Regions from separate parts of the Virgibacillus sp. L01 genome, predicted to be linked through region 1. Evidence: riboswitches for the same ligand, from Rfam matches in the RefSeq annotation. Region 1 holds a riboswitch; each other region holds the start of a gene.

Evidence for each region. A riboswitch is a leader RNA that binds a small molecule or an ion and turns the genes downstream of it on or off. The one in region 1 is predicted to bind S-adenosylmethionine.
Region 2: linked by a shared signal. The riboswitch ahead of ACTWQM_RS04980 (hypothetical protein) and the one ahead of ACTWQM_RS11135 (phosphoadenylyl-sulfate reductase) in region 1 are both predicted to bind S-adenosylmethionine.
Region 3: linked by a shared signal. The riboswitch ahead of ACTWQM_RS05195 (homocysteine S-methyltransferase family protein) and the one ahead of ACTWQM_RS11135 (phosphoadenylyl-sulfate reductase) in region 1 are both predicted to bind S-adenosylmethionine.
Region 4: linked by a shared signal. The riboswitch ahead of ACTWQM_RS18600 (methionine ABC transporter ATP-binding protein) and the one ahead of ACTWQM_RS11135 (phosphoadenylyl-sulfate reductase) in region 1 are both predicted to bind S-adenosylmethionine.

What each region holds. Positions count from the first base shown of each region.
Region 1 covers NZ_JBQQCP010000005.1:123,320-126,475, reverse strand. Annotated here, with positions in the region: gene pepT (peptidase T) at 1-1,210, opposite strand, end outside; SAM riboswitch class I at 1,372-1,474, shown strand; gene ACTWQM_RS11135 (phosphoadenylyl-sulfate reductase) at 1,615-2,337, shown strand; gene ACTWQM_RS11130 (assimilatory sulfite reductase (NADPH) flavoprotein subunit) at 2,466-3,156, shown strand, end outside.
Region 2 covers NZ_JBQQCP010000001.1:1,082,041-1,085,196, forward strand. Annotated here, with positions in the region: gene ACTWQM_RS04970 (PH domain-containing protein) at 1-570, opposite strand, end outside; gene ACTWQM_RS04975 (LysM peptidoglycan-binding domain-containing protein) at 702-1,427, shown strand; gene ACTWQM_RS04980 (hypothetical protein) at 1,533-1,763, opposite strand; SAM riboswitch class I at 1,829-1,930, opposite strand; gene ACTWQM_RS04985 (CBO0543 family protein) at 2,489-3,091, shown strand.
Region 3 covers NZ_JBQQCP010000002.1:27,436-30,591, forward strand. Annotated here, with positions in the region: gene ACTWQM_RS05190 (5-methyltetrahydropteroyltriglutamate--homocysteine S-methyltransferase) at 1-665, opposite strand, end outside; gene ACTWQM_RS05195 (homocysteine S-methyltransferase family protein) at 717-1,766, opposite strand; SAM riboswitch class I at 1,846-1,952, opposite strand; gene ACTWQM_RS05200 (3'-5' exonuclease) at 2,801-3,156, shown strand, end outside.
Region 4 covers NZ_JBQQCP010000013.1:73,588-76,743, forward strand. Annotated here, with positions in the region: gene ACTWQM_RS18595 (methionine ABC transporter permease) at 1-393, opposite strand, end outside; gene ACTWQM_RS18600 (methionine ABC transporter ATP-binding protein) at 383-1,414, opposite strand; SAM riboswitch class I at 1,515-1,625, opposite strand; gene ACTWQM_RS18605 (thioredoxin family protein) at 1,694-2,008, opposite strand; gene ACTWQM_RS18610 (toprim domain-containing protein) at 2,019-2,372, opposite strand; gene gcvH (glycine cleavage system protein GcvH) at 2,896-3,156, opposite strand, start outside.

The DNA of each region.
Region 1 (3,156 bases):
TAGTGATTTCAACAATCACGTTTGTTGCTTTCTCCATGTTATCGACTGAAATATATTCAAATTTCCCGTGGTAGTTTTCACCGCCAGTGAAGATGTTTGGTGTCGGCAAGCCCATATAGGAAAGCTGTGATCCATCTGTGCCGCCGCGAACTGGTTTTACAAGGGGATCAATGTTCAAATTTATCATAGCTTCATAGGCAATATCAACAATTTCTTTTACAGGCTCAATTTTTTCGCGCATGTTGTAATATTGATCAGCCATTTCCAGTTCTGCACAATTTTCGCCATAGTCTTCGTTAATGTCATTCGTAAATTTACGCATTGTTTCTTTTCTGGATTTAAAATTATCTTTGTCAAAATCACGAATGATATAAGTTACAACAGTTTTCTCGACATCACCATGAACGGAAATTAAGTGGTAAAAGCCTTCGTACTTTTCTGTATGCTCAGGTGATTCGTGTTGGGGGAATTTGCTGATGAATTCCGCTGCCAATTTTCCGGCATTAACCATTTTATTCTTAGAAGTTCCAGGGTGCACACTGTTGCCTTTAAAGGTAACTCTGGCAGCTGCAGCGTTAAAGCTCTCATACTGTAATTCTCCCAATGGGCCACCATCGACGGTATATGCATATGGAGCATTAAATCGTTCCACATCAAACTTGTTAGGGCCGCGTCCGATTTCTTCGTCAGGTGTAAAGGCAACACGTATGTCTCCATGTTTAATCTCTGGGTGATTGATTAAGTAATCCATCGCAGTCATAATCTCAGTTATTCCTGCTTTATTATCTGCACCAAGCAAGGTTGTCCCGTCTGTAGTGATCAGGGTGTGACCCTTGTAGCCTGGGAGCTCGGGGAAATCTTTAGCAGTTAAAGCAACTCCTAAATCTTTGTTCAATGTAAGGTCGTTCCCATCAAAGTTTTCCACAACTTTTGGATTCACACCTTTGCCGGTGAAATCAGTAGCAGTATCCAGATGCGCCAGGAATCCAATTGCGGGTACTACTTTATCTGAATTTGATGGCAGTGTCGCCATTACATATGCGTTGTCATCGACTGTTACATCAGTCATACCAATTGTCTTCAGCTCATCTACTAGTAAGTTAGCAAGTTGAAATTGACCTGGTGTAGACGGGGTATCTTTATTGCTTTCATCAGACTGTGTATCAATCTTCACATATCTAGTTAGGCGTTCGATTAGATCTTTTTTCATATATACATCATCTCCTATATAGCTTTATTAATTTTAGCATAAAACATCATGCGGCAGTAGTCAGAATTTAGTATTAATAATATTTTTCTGAAATTTATGTTGACTTTTTATTCTTTACGGCATAGAATAATCATCAACAATTTCATAAAAATTATCAATTTTTCTTATCTAGAGAGGTGGAGGGAAAGGCCCTAGGAAACCTCGGCAACAGGTTTAATAAATACTGTGCCAACTCCTACAGACTATAGGTCTGGAAGATAAGAAGAGCTAACAACTAGTATATTAGTGAAGCCCTCTTCTTATTTTTTGATAAGAAGGGGGTTTTTTGATGCTGTTATCTGTCCAATTCCAATATAAGCTTTTTGATTTCATGTAAAAAATAATTTTTGGTGGAGGGATAAAGTTTGAATAACAATTTAGTTACCTATAGTGATTTCAATGGAGCCCCGTTTGAAGATTGGCTTCCGACTGACGACACTAAAGGAGCATCCAGTATTATCGATTGGGCCTATGATTCATTTGGAAACTCTCTCGTGTACGCTTGTAGTTTTGGTGCTGAAGGTATTGTTTTAATTGATTTAATTTCAAAAGTAAAAGAGGATGCAGAGATTGTCTTTCTTGATACGGGGATACATTTTCAGGAAACATACGATCTTATTGAAAAGGTAAAGAAAAGGTATCCCTCGCTGCGCATTCATTTAAAAAAACCAAAATTGACGTTAGATGAGCAAGCAGAACAACATGGATCGGCACTCTGGAAACGCGAGCCCAACCAATGTTGTTACATTAGAAAGATAAAGCCGCTTGAAGAAGCGTTAAGTGGGGTTCCAGCTTGGATCTCTGGTCTACGAAGAGAACAATCAGCAAGTCGTAAGGAAACAGATTTTATTAATAAGGACGAGAAATTTAAATCTATCAAGGTATGCCCTCTAATTCATTGGACCTGGGAAGACGTTTGGGATTATATCCGACTAAACGACTTGGATTACAATGAATTACATGATCAGGGATATCCGAGTATCGGTTGTATTCCATGTACATTTTCTGTAAGTGACTCCGACGATACACGAGCAGGTAGGTGGGTAGGATTTAATAAAACAGAGTGTGGCATTCATGGTTCTGACTAATAACACTGATATCAAGTAGGCCTGGGTCAGATGATGATTTTGGAGGTCCAGAGCTATTTTTCAGAAAACAAGGCATGACAAAAATACCAATAAATTAAAAAACCATTCTTTTGTGAGGTGAATATTTTTTGCAATTACAGGTGAAAAACAGCCCATTTAATCAAGAACAAATAGAGTCTCTAAATCGCCTTTTGCCTACATTAACGGAAGCACAAAAAGCGTGGCTTAGTGGTTATATGATGGCTTCTGGACCAACTGAGTCTCAGCTGGCTGATGGTGGTGCTGATAAGAATCAACTAGGTGTCAAAGTATCATCTGAAGTGGGTCGGGCCACTTCAAGAGAAATAACGGTTCTTTTTGGATCTGAAACCGGAAATGGGCAACAACTTGCTGAGGAATTGAAGCAGAAGTTAGAAGATGATGGCCATAGGGTGACTCTCTCATCAATGGATGATTTCAAGCCTAAGGAACTAAAAAAAGTCCAAGATTTATTGATTGTGACGGCTACTCACGGAGAAGGGGATCCACCTGATAATGCCATATCTTTCAATGAATTCATAAATAGTAGAAAAGCACCTAAATTGCCAGGTCTGCGTTTTTCGGTACTTTCATTGGGAGACCAGTCCTACGAGTTCTTCTGTCAGACTGGGCAGGATCTTGATAAAAGACTGGAGGAATTAGGTGGTGAGCGGATTTACCCGCGAGTAGATTGTGATGTTGACTTTGACGATGATGCTTCAGAGTGGATAGAAGGTGTCTTACGATCGTTGCGTGATACACTTGAGGCCCAATCGGCTACTCAAACAGCCTTAACTGAAG
Region 2 (3,156 bases), on a different contig from region 1:
ATGATATTCTTCACGAATTGATTTCAGCCAGTCGAATCCAAACTCCGTTAACTCTTTATACTGTTCTGCAAGTTTCGTTTCAGAAGTTCTTGAGTGTTGCAGTACTGTCACGGCTTTATTTAAGCTCTCCCCAGCCATTTCTGTAATAATTGCATTTTCGTGGGTTGTTTCAGCTATAAATAATAACGCCTTATATAAATCTTTTAATTTAACAATCTCGTCTTTATGCACATCAATGCTTAGCGGTTCTTTTCCTAACGTAAATTTAATTTCGATATCCAAATCGATTTTCCCTGCTGTCTCAAGGGATACATCTGATATCTTGTATTGTGAGTATGGATAACGATTTAGCGTTCGTTTAGAAGAAGCAGCATTTTCCCCATTCACATGAATTAGTGCCAGGTTGGTGAAGCAATATTCATCTGCTTTTGTCTTAATAAGGAAGTAGATTTTTTCATCATCTTCGTGTCGGACGTAATCATCCGCGTCTGTCTTATCATAGTCCTCGGGGCCAATAATCCTGCCAATATCGGATAAACCCAGTGCATCTGAAGCTAATTTTTTAAACATTCCTGTGACTCCCCTTCTTATAATTATTTTCAGAATTATTATACCATTAATGGACTCCAATGACACTCACCCATTCCTCTGTCTGTGAATAGGCTGTTACGATATTCAAAACGGAGGAGTGAAAGACCAACATGAATAGAGAATTTTATTACACTGTTCAGCCAGGTGATCATCTCGGGTTGCTGGCTGAGCGATTCCGTACACCAGCAGAACAGATTTTCAAAGATAATCCCGGGATAGACCCGTACAATCTTCGAGTGGGGAAACGCCTGCTTATTCCAGTGAAACAATCCACTTTCAGGCAGGATGATTGTATCAGTCAAGCAGAATTCGAATTTAGAAGCAGTAATCGTAAACTTTGGGAAGAGCATGTTGCTTGGACCAGAATGACAATTATCAGTTTGACGTTTAATCTACCGGATGTGGAATTTGTTATCGCACGTCTTCTGCAAAATGCTACAGACATGGGGGATGCAATCAGACCCTGCTATGGTGACCGTCTAGCTGATATATACGCTAATTTGATAAAAGAACATCTCTTATTTGCCGCTGACCTTGTTAAAGCTGCAGTAGCAGGTGATCAGCAAGCAGCAATGGCCGCTGAACAAAAATGGTACGCTAATGCAGATGAGATTGCCAGGTTCTGGAGCAGTGTAAATCCTTATTTGTCCGAGAAGGGTGTTAGAGATATGTTTTATCAGCACTTAGATTTAACAAAACAGGAAGCAGTATTTATGATAAATATGGATTACCAGAAAGATATTCAAATATATGATGAAATTGAGGAACAAGCTTTAACGATGTCGGACGCCATTTCAACTGCAGTAGTAAAACAATTTCCTGAACTATTTGCCTAGATTAATTGAGTAGAAGGCATATGCCTCTTACTCAGCTTACCTATTGCTGCGGAAATTTATATACGCAGCCTTTAAAGACTCTTAAAAGCTAACCTCTATTAAATTTCACTCACGATTCAAGTCAGATTTCTGAGATGCTCTCTTCCTTTCTATACTCTCAACATTATACTCCATCAAAGGCTTAACAAATTTCTCATAACGTTCCTTTTTGAATCTCTCTAATTCCTCTGGCGTCATATCCTTCGTTACCTCCGACACATGACGCCCCGGGAGTTCATCAAACTCCTCCTTTGTCATCCATGTTACTTTGCCATTTTCGACAATAAAATGTTTCATAATAATTCCTCCTTCACATATTAAAAACCCCTTCATGCGTTGGATGCATAAAGGGGTTTTCTACCGATTTATCACTCAAAGCATAGGCCTTGCTGGTGGGAGCACCTTACATTTGCAGGTTGCTGTGACGTCGTTGAGCCAGTTCTCTCGATCACTCTTGATAGCTATTCACTTACATAAAGTATATATGAATTTTCATGATATTTCAATACATAATCACCAGCACATTAATTCATCGATGTTGGGTTACACTACTATAAAGGCTGTTTTCTAAAAGTTTGTTGCCTTATCAAAGTAATGAAATCATACCGTAGTGATTATAAACTGCGACATACTTTTTAAACAGTTTAGCGCTGTTATACCGCTTCGGAAATACACTTCGCGCACCAAGGGCGGCTGATCAGCCTTCTTGCTCCTACGTCGGTGCGAAGTCTCATCTAGGCCTTAGTTCCCACAGGAGTCTACGTGTATTTCCTCCGCTGTTGACTGGAGTATGATTCGCTATAGAATAAATGTGTGAAAGCACGGTCCGAAGACACCGCAGAGTAGCTAAATGAAGGCCCTTCCCGCGGAAAGCATCCGCCCGTAGCGATCCCGAACGGTGGGACGAGAGTTTATAAAGATTATTCCAGCAGTTACGTTGCAGTTTATAGCAACTCAGAGGGTTAAAGAGCAGTAAAACATACAGAAAAGCAACTAGTAAAAAACGGATTGCGGTGAGTTTAATGGTAGTGATAATCATTCAAAATCTTATCCCACTCTACGAATTAAGCCTATTGAATGTTTCATTGTCCCAATTAATTGAAGACCACAGAGAATTCAATGACACACTTAAAGCATATTGGCATCAGAAAGTATATTTAACACCTAGATGGTGGTTCTTGGTTATGCTCAGCTTACTGCCCGCGATTATCTGGTGGATGTTAGTTAATAAGAAAAGAATTATCGAGATTACAGCATTCGGATTATTCTATGGTGTTGCAGCAATTATTCTTGATTCTATTGGAAGCAACGCCCTAGCCTGGACTTATCCTTACATCCTTTCACCATATTTACGCCCGCAATTATATCCTTATGATGTTGGTGTTGTAATCATTTCCTATATGTTTTGTTATCAGCTGTGGAGTGACAATTTTAAAAAATTCCTCATATTTTCAGGACTGCTAGCTGCTTTTTTAGCCTTTGCTGCTGAGCCGATTATGGTATGGCTAGGCCTTTACAAAGCAATATACTGGAAACATATTTATTCATTCCCCATTTACTGGCTTTTAGGCATAATATGCTGGGGAATCATTATGTATTTTAAAAAATTGGAACAGGAGAGATAGATAATTCTTATTTCTTCTGTTCTTTTCTATGGAAATAATGAATGTTTTAGCTTTTTATATCGTCT
Region 3 (3,156 bases), on a different contig from region 1:
ACTCGTAACGCCAGGTCAATTAAATCTTCTCTTGAATATTTCCCCTCATTAAATGGGATATCTGGAGCGGATAGTCCAGCGATGTATACATCATCTAATTGCAGGTATCGTACACCGGCATCGTAAAATGCTTTGATCGCATCCTGGTAGGTTTTAATAATATCACTTGCATAGTCTTCGATGTTTGGATAGATATCTGTATTATGAATGCGAGCGTTAAAGAGCTGGTTAGGACTAGGAATAGCTTGCTTTACGAGTGCCCGTCCATCAACAATTTCGTTTAAATCAGTGAAATCTTTTAGGAATGGGTGGTCCGGATTAAATGAAACCTTACCAGTATTCCGTACGTCATATTTCTCTGTTTCCAATCCCTCGAATTGGTATCCTTGCTCAGGTACATATCCTTCAATTCCGTTTAGATGCTCTAGAAAGTCCAAGTGAAACCATGTACGGCGAAACTCCCCGTCTGTAACAACTTCTAAGCCAAGTTCAATTTGCTTATCAACAACACGCTTGATTTCTTTTGTCTCGACCTCTCGTAATTGTTCTGCTGTAAGTTTGCCTTCCTTGTATTCTAGTCTTGCTTTGTGTAAATTATCCGGGCGTAGTAAGCTTCCGACGTGCTCTGCTCTGAATGGTGGTGCTTTTGTTAATGATACTGACATGCAAATTCCTTCTTTCTGATTTTAAAAATTAATTTGTATTAGTTAAAATCTTTACGCTTTTAACCGGTAGTTCTGATTATGTTCTTGGAGTGTTTTATCTGTCCCGAACAAGAAATGCTTTTCCATGTCTGGGGAATATTTCGAGTTTACTGTTTTAACTCCTACAGCTTCAGCTACTGAACGCAGCATTGCTGGTGAGGCACCGCAACAAAGGCCAATATAATTTATCCCGATGTCGTTTGCCTCTTTTGCCCAGGCTGCCAGTTCGTATCGGTTATGGTAAAGCGGGTCAAGTGCAGTCGGAAAAGTTGTTTCTAAAGGCAGATGGCAGCTGCATCCTCCATCCGGTAAATTAAAGAATGTCGGGTTTTCATCAGTAGTGCGGTATGGGATAGGAAGTCCACCCACATAGCCATCTACATTGTTACGTATGTCAGCAAGGTAAGGCTGCATTGTTTCAGGACCCCGGAAACAATTCATGCCCACAACCAGTGCGCCATTTTCAGAAAGAATTTTACATGATTCTTCTACAGTGTAGCCATCCCTTAATACATTTTCTCCCATTAGTCCGAACGTGATGACTGCTGGTAGGTCCTGTTTCAAAATTTCTTCCAGGGCTATTTGTGCCTCTTCATGGTAATAGAATGTTTCCCCATTAATGAAATCGACGCCCTCTTCCTTGCACCATTTTATCATTTCGGCAAAAATACCTCTGACTTTAGTCTTGGATTCAGGGTCTTCGGGATCGAAAATATTGGTATTTGAGATATTTCCAGCCACCAACGCTTCTTCGCTGGGATGTTCTTTAGCAACCTCTTTTGCTAAGCGGACAGCATTTCGGTTTAATGGCTCTAGTAGATCTTCTTTGCCAATAATACGCATTTTTTCCCTGTGTGCATTATACGTAAAGGCTAATACAACGTCTGAGCCTGCGTACATATAATCTCTATATGCCTGTTTAAGCGCTTCTGGGTTATCAAGTGCAACCTCTGGAACAAATGATCCTGCTTGCAAATACCCTCTACGTTCTAATTCAAATAAATACCCTTCTCCAACAATAACAGTTCCATCTTTTAAACGTTCTTCTAAATTACGCTTCAATCGTTTTCCTCCTCTTAAATAAAATAAAAAAGCCCACTTCTGAAAATAGAAGAGGGTTTGTTACCGTTAAGTATCACTCTCCTTATCTTCAAGCTTTAAGCATTTCAGCTTCTGGAATTAGCACAGTATTTAAAATCTGTTGCTGAGGTTTCAACGGGCCAGTCCCTCCACCTCTCTGGATAAGAAAATTATTCAATTTTGTATTATTGAATACAATACAACTCTTGCAAATGAATGTCAAGAATATTTTTAGCATTTGAATTAATTTCATCATTCAATAATAAAACAGTAAATCCAAACTATTTGTAATTTGCTATCCCTGTTGATTTCCACTGCAGGCGGACGCTTTCCATGGGCATGGCTTGAGCCTCCTTGCCCCGGCAAGAGGTATGCCGGCGTCGTCCGCAAAGGACGGTTTTTCATTTAGTCGCACTGCGGGGTCTCAAGGCTCATGCTCATTCCGCTTGGTTCAATCGCAAATACATTTGCTATTCCCGCAGGAGTTGCCGCCCTCCGTTTCAATCAATGATAAAAGTACTTTGAATGAGCGATTTTCCTTTTGATAAAACACATTTGTCCAAGCTTATATATTTTCAACTTCTCTAACTAAAGCTTCCGGTCGTTTAAATGTATAACACTAAACACAATTGTGCCCACGGATTTGCCGGATCCTCATTCCGCTATTTACCCTTTTTAGCCATATTTTTAACTGATATTGGGTAAATAACGGAACGAGGATCCGCTTCAAGCCTAACAGGACGGTTTTTCACCCATTTAACGGAACCACGATCCGCTTCATTACTTTGAGATTCACATTCCGATAACCTTTCTTCTCATTTCTGCCACTACCTCTCTAATAATCAACATAATAGGATCGGAATTGGATTGGACTAGATGAGAGCTCGAAATCAGTAGAATTCGCCTCAGGATCAGCGAAAATAAACACCATCAAAATTTAAATCCTTTTTCAGGGTTGTTTGAACGTGGTATATGTTAAAATTGCGTTAGAGAGTTGTTGTAGAGGAGGCCAATCCATGAATGTCGTATCCATTGACTTTGAGACGGCGAATGAAAAAAGAAACAGTCCCTGTGCGATCGGTGTTGTTGTCGCCAATGAAAATGGAATTGTTGATGAATTTTATAGTTTAATAAATCCAATGATGCATTTTAGTTCGTTTAATACGCGTATTCATGGGATACGAGAGGAAGATGTGGCAGATGCGCCGACGTTCGCAGAATTGTGGCCGACGCTCAGTGATTATTTATCTCATAACATAGTTATTGCGCATAACGCCAGTTTTGATATGAGTGTCATTCGAAATACATTGGATTACTTTAACCTTACATATCCTGAAATGGATTATCTTTGTACGGTGAATATTTCAAAAAG
Region 4 (3,156 bases), on a different contig from region 1:
CATTGATTTCGCTGCTTCGACTACGCCTTTATCGACTTCCTTCAGTGCAATCTCTACAAGTCTTCCGTAGAATGGCGCAGCACCAATGATCAACGCTGGTAAAGCTGCATTCGGCCCCCGTATAGTCCCAATCAAAAAGTCAGTAAAGGGGAACAAAAGTAATATTAAAATAATAAATGGAATCGCTCGGAATACGTTTACGATTGATGCCACAATTAAATTCAGAAATTTATTTTGCCAAATCCCCCCTCTCATTGTCAGGTAAAGCAGTAATCCCAACAGTATACCTAAGATAAACGTTCCAAATAATGAAAGGATGGTCATGTAAAAGGTTTCGTAAGTAGCAACCCATAAATCCTCCATATTCAAATTTGGGAAAAGATTAGTTAGCATCGCGAACCACCTCCACTTCCACTGAGGTCTCATTTGTTATAAAGTTTATTCCTTTATCAATTTCACTCAACTCGCCATCAACCTGTACAAATAGTGTTCCATAAGCACCACGTTGCGTTTGAGTGATTTTTCCCTGCAATATGTTGATATCAATTGCAAATCTTTTGGCGACTTGACTAATTAATGCCTGGTTTGTTGTTTCACCAACAAAATGGAGACGGATAATTTTACCACTGTCATAGGTATCAATTAAATGGGCTACACCATCATCTTCTTCGTTCGTACCCATCACCTGTTCAACAAATTTCTTCGTAACAGATTTCTTCGGCTGTAAAAATACATCCAGCACATCACCTTGCTCAACGATCTTACCTTCTTCCATTACTGCAACCTGATTACATATTTTGCGAATCACATGCATTTCATGGGTGATCAGAATAACCGTTAAACCAAGCTTTTGATTGATATCCACTAACAAATCCAATATCGCATTGGTTGTTTCCGGATCGAGTGCTGATGTTGCTTCATCACACAGTAATACTTTAGGATTATTCGCTAGTGACCTCGCTATACCAACACGCTGTTTCTGACCGCCACTTAACTGAGAAGGATAAGCACTTTCTCTTCCTGTAAGGCCGACCAATTCAATTAACTCCTGAACACGTTCATCACGCTCTTTTTTTGACACGCCTGCAATCTCCAATGGAAATGCAATATTATCTTTAACGGTCCGTGACCACAATAGATTAAAATGTTGAAAAATCATGCCTATTTCCTGACGTGCTAACCGAAGCTGTTTTGAATTTAATGCAGTCACTTCCTGCTGATCAATTACTATTTTCCCACCTGTTGGTTCTTCAAGCCGATTTAATAATCTTACAAATGTGCTTTTTCCAGCACCACTATACCCAATGACACCAAAAATTTCTCCTTCGTTTATATCAAGGGTTAAATCTTCCACTGCTGTAATGTTGCTTTTATTTGATTTAAAGACTTTACTTAAACCCTCTATTGAAATCACAAGTATTCCTCCTTTGTCATCCACTATTATGCCCTACTAAATAAGAAAAACGCCTTTCTGTAAGAGAACAGAAAGACGTAATATATGTAGTCTTTACGTTCCCTTATCTGTCAAAGCAGTTGCTTTGCAGGAGTTGGCACCTTTCAAATAAAAAACATTTGAGGTTGCCGCGGTTTCATAGGGCCAGCCCCTCCACCGCTCAAGATAAGAGATATAAACTATTTAATTGAAATTCGATAATCTAGATAATAGCACGCATATTAGCATGTGTCAATAAAATTATTCATCTGAAAATAAAGATGGTTCGTAGTCCGTTAGGTAGCTATATATATTGGCAATTGATTTAAATGCGTAGATTTTTTCTTTGATCTCGTTACCATCCTTTATTAATAAGCATGGTACACTTTCAATTTCATTATCCTGCATAAACTCCGGGTGCAGCGAGGCATTCATGCTATGAAAAATATCCTGTTTATGAACCGATTCAATCTTATCCAGCATCGATTTTGCCAATGCACATGTCCCACAAAATGGTGTATAAATATATAATAAATAATGCTCTTGTCCTAATTGTTCCTCATTAATCTGTTGCAATACTACCACCCTAAATCAAGAATATGGGATTAACCTCGATTCGCTTGCCTATCAAGGCAGTTGCAAGTATGTTTTCGGGAGTTGTTGCCACTTCACGATACTCGCTGCTCACATAAATGTGCTCAGCATGTGGTAGCTCACGCGTTAACTGTTTGCGCAGTTTTATCCCTGAACTATCCTCATCAACTAAAATATAAACATCCCTATTATCCAAATCATACGTTTCCAACAGCTCATCAAATCGTTCAACACCGAGTGTCCCATTCGTACAAATCACTTCAACATTATCTGTTATCACCCGTTTGACCTGTTTTTTATCAGTTAGTCCCTCAACAATGATAACTTTTTCTACTTCATTTGTCATCATTACATGCACTCCTTACATTTAATTCTCTGAATGCATTAATCATTAATTTTACTACTTATTTCAATTCACATCCAATAATTAGTTGAATCTCTGTATAGAGTCCTTCATTACTCAAAATAAAGCAGTAATTCCAAATTACTTGTAAATATGCCAGCCCTGTTATTTCATATGCAGGTAGACGTTTTAAGTTCCATTCAAAGACTGCTATGAATTTACGAACGATAACACATTAGTTCGTAACATTAATCGATAAATAATGACTAAATCAAATTGACTCGTATAGGTAGTTTATGCCCAAACTATATTATTAAGTATGAAAATGAAAAAAGGTTATTTAATTAAATGACTGTTGCAATTGACGATTGATATAGAATGCTACACAGACTAGGGGTGATCGATTCGTAGTATTCAGTATAGCCTCTAACCAGGCAGTTGGAATAGTTAAAGATCCTTTTGAAAACAACTAAAAAAAAGACCGACTTTACCAGATTACAGTGTACAGTCAGTCTTATTAACAGGATTAATCTTCCTCAATTATTTCCTGATATTGTTCAGCAGATAGTAGATTATTTAGCTCTGAATCGTCAGATGGCTCCAATACAACCATCCATGCTTTTTCATATGGTGATTCATTAACATATTCAGGGCTATCCTCTAATTCTTCGTTGATTTCAACAACTTTTCCGCTAATTGGGGCATATAATTCGGAAACCGTTTTTACAGATTCAACGCTGCCGAATGGCTCATCTGCTTCAACCTCTTCTCCTGCTTCAGGGAGTTC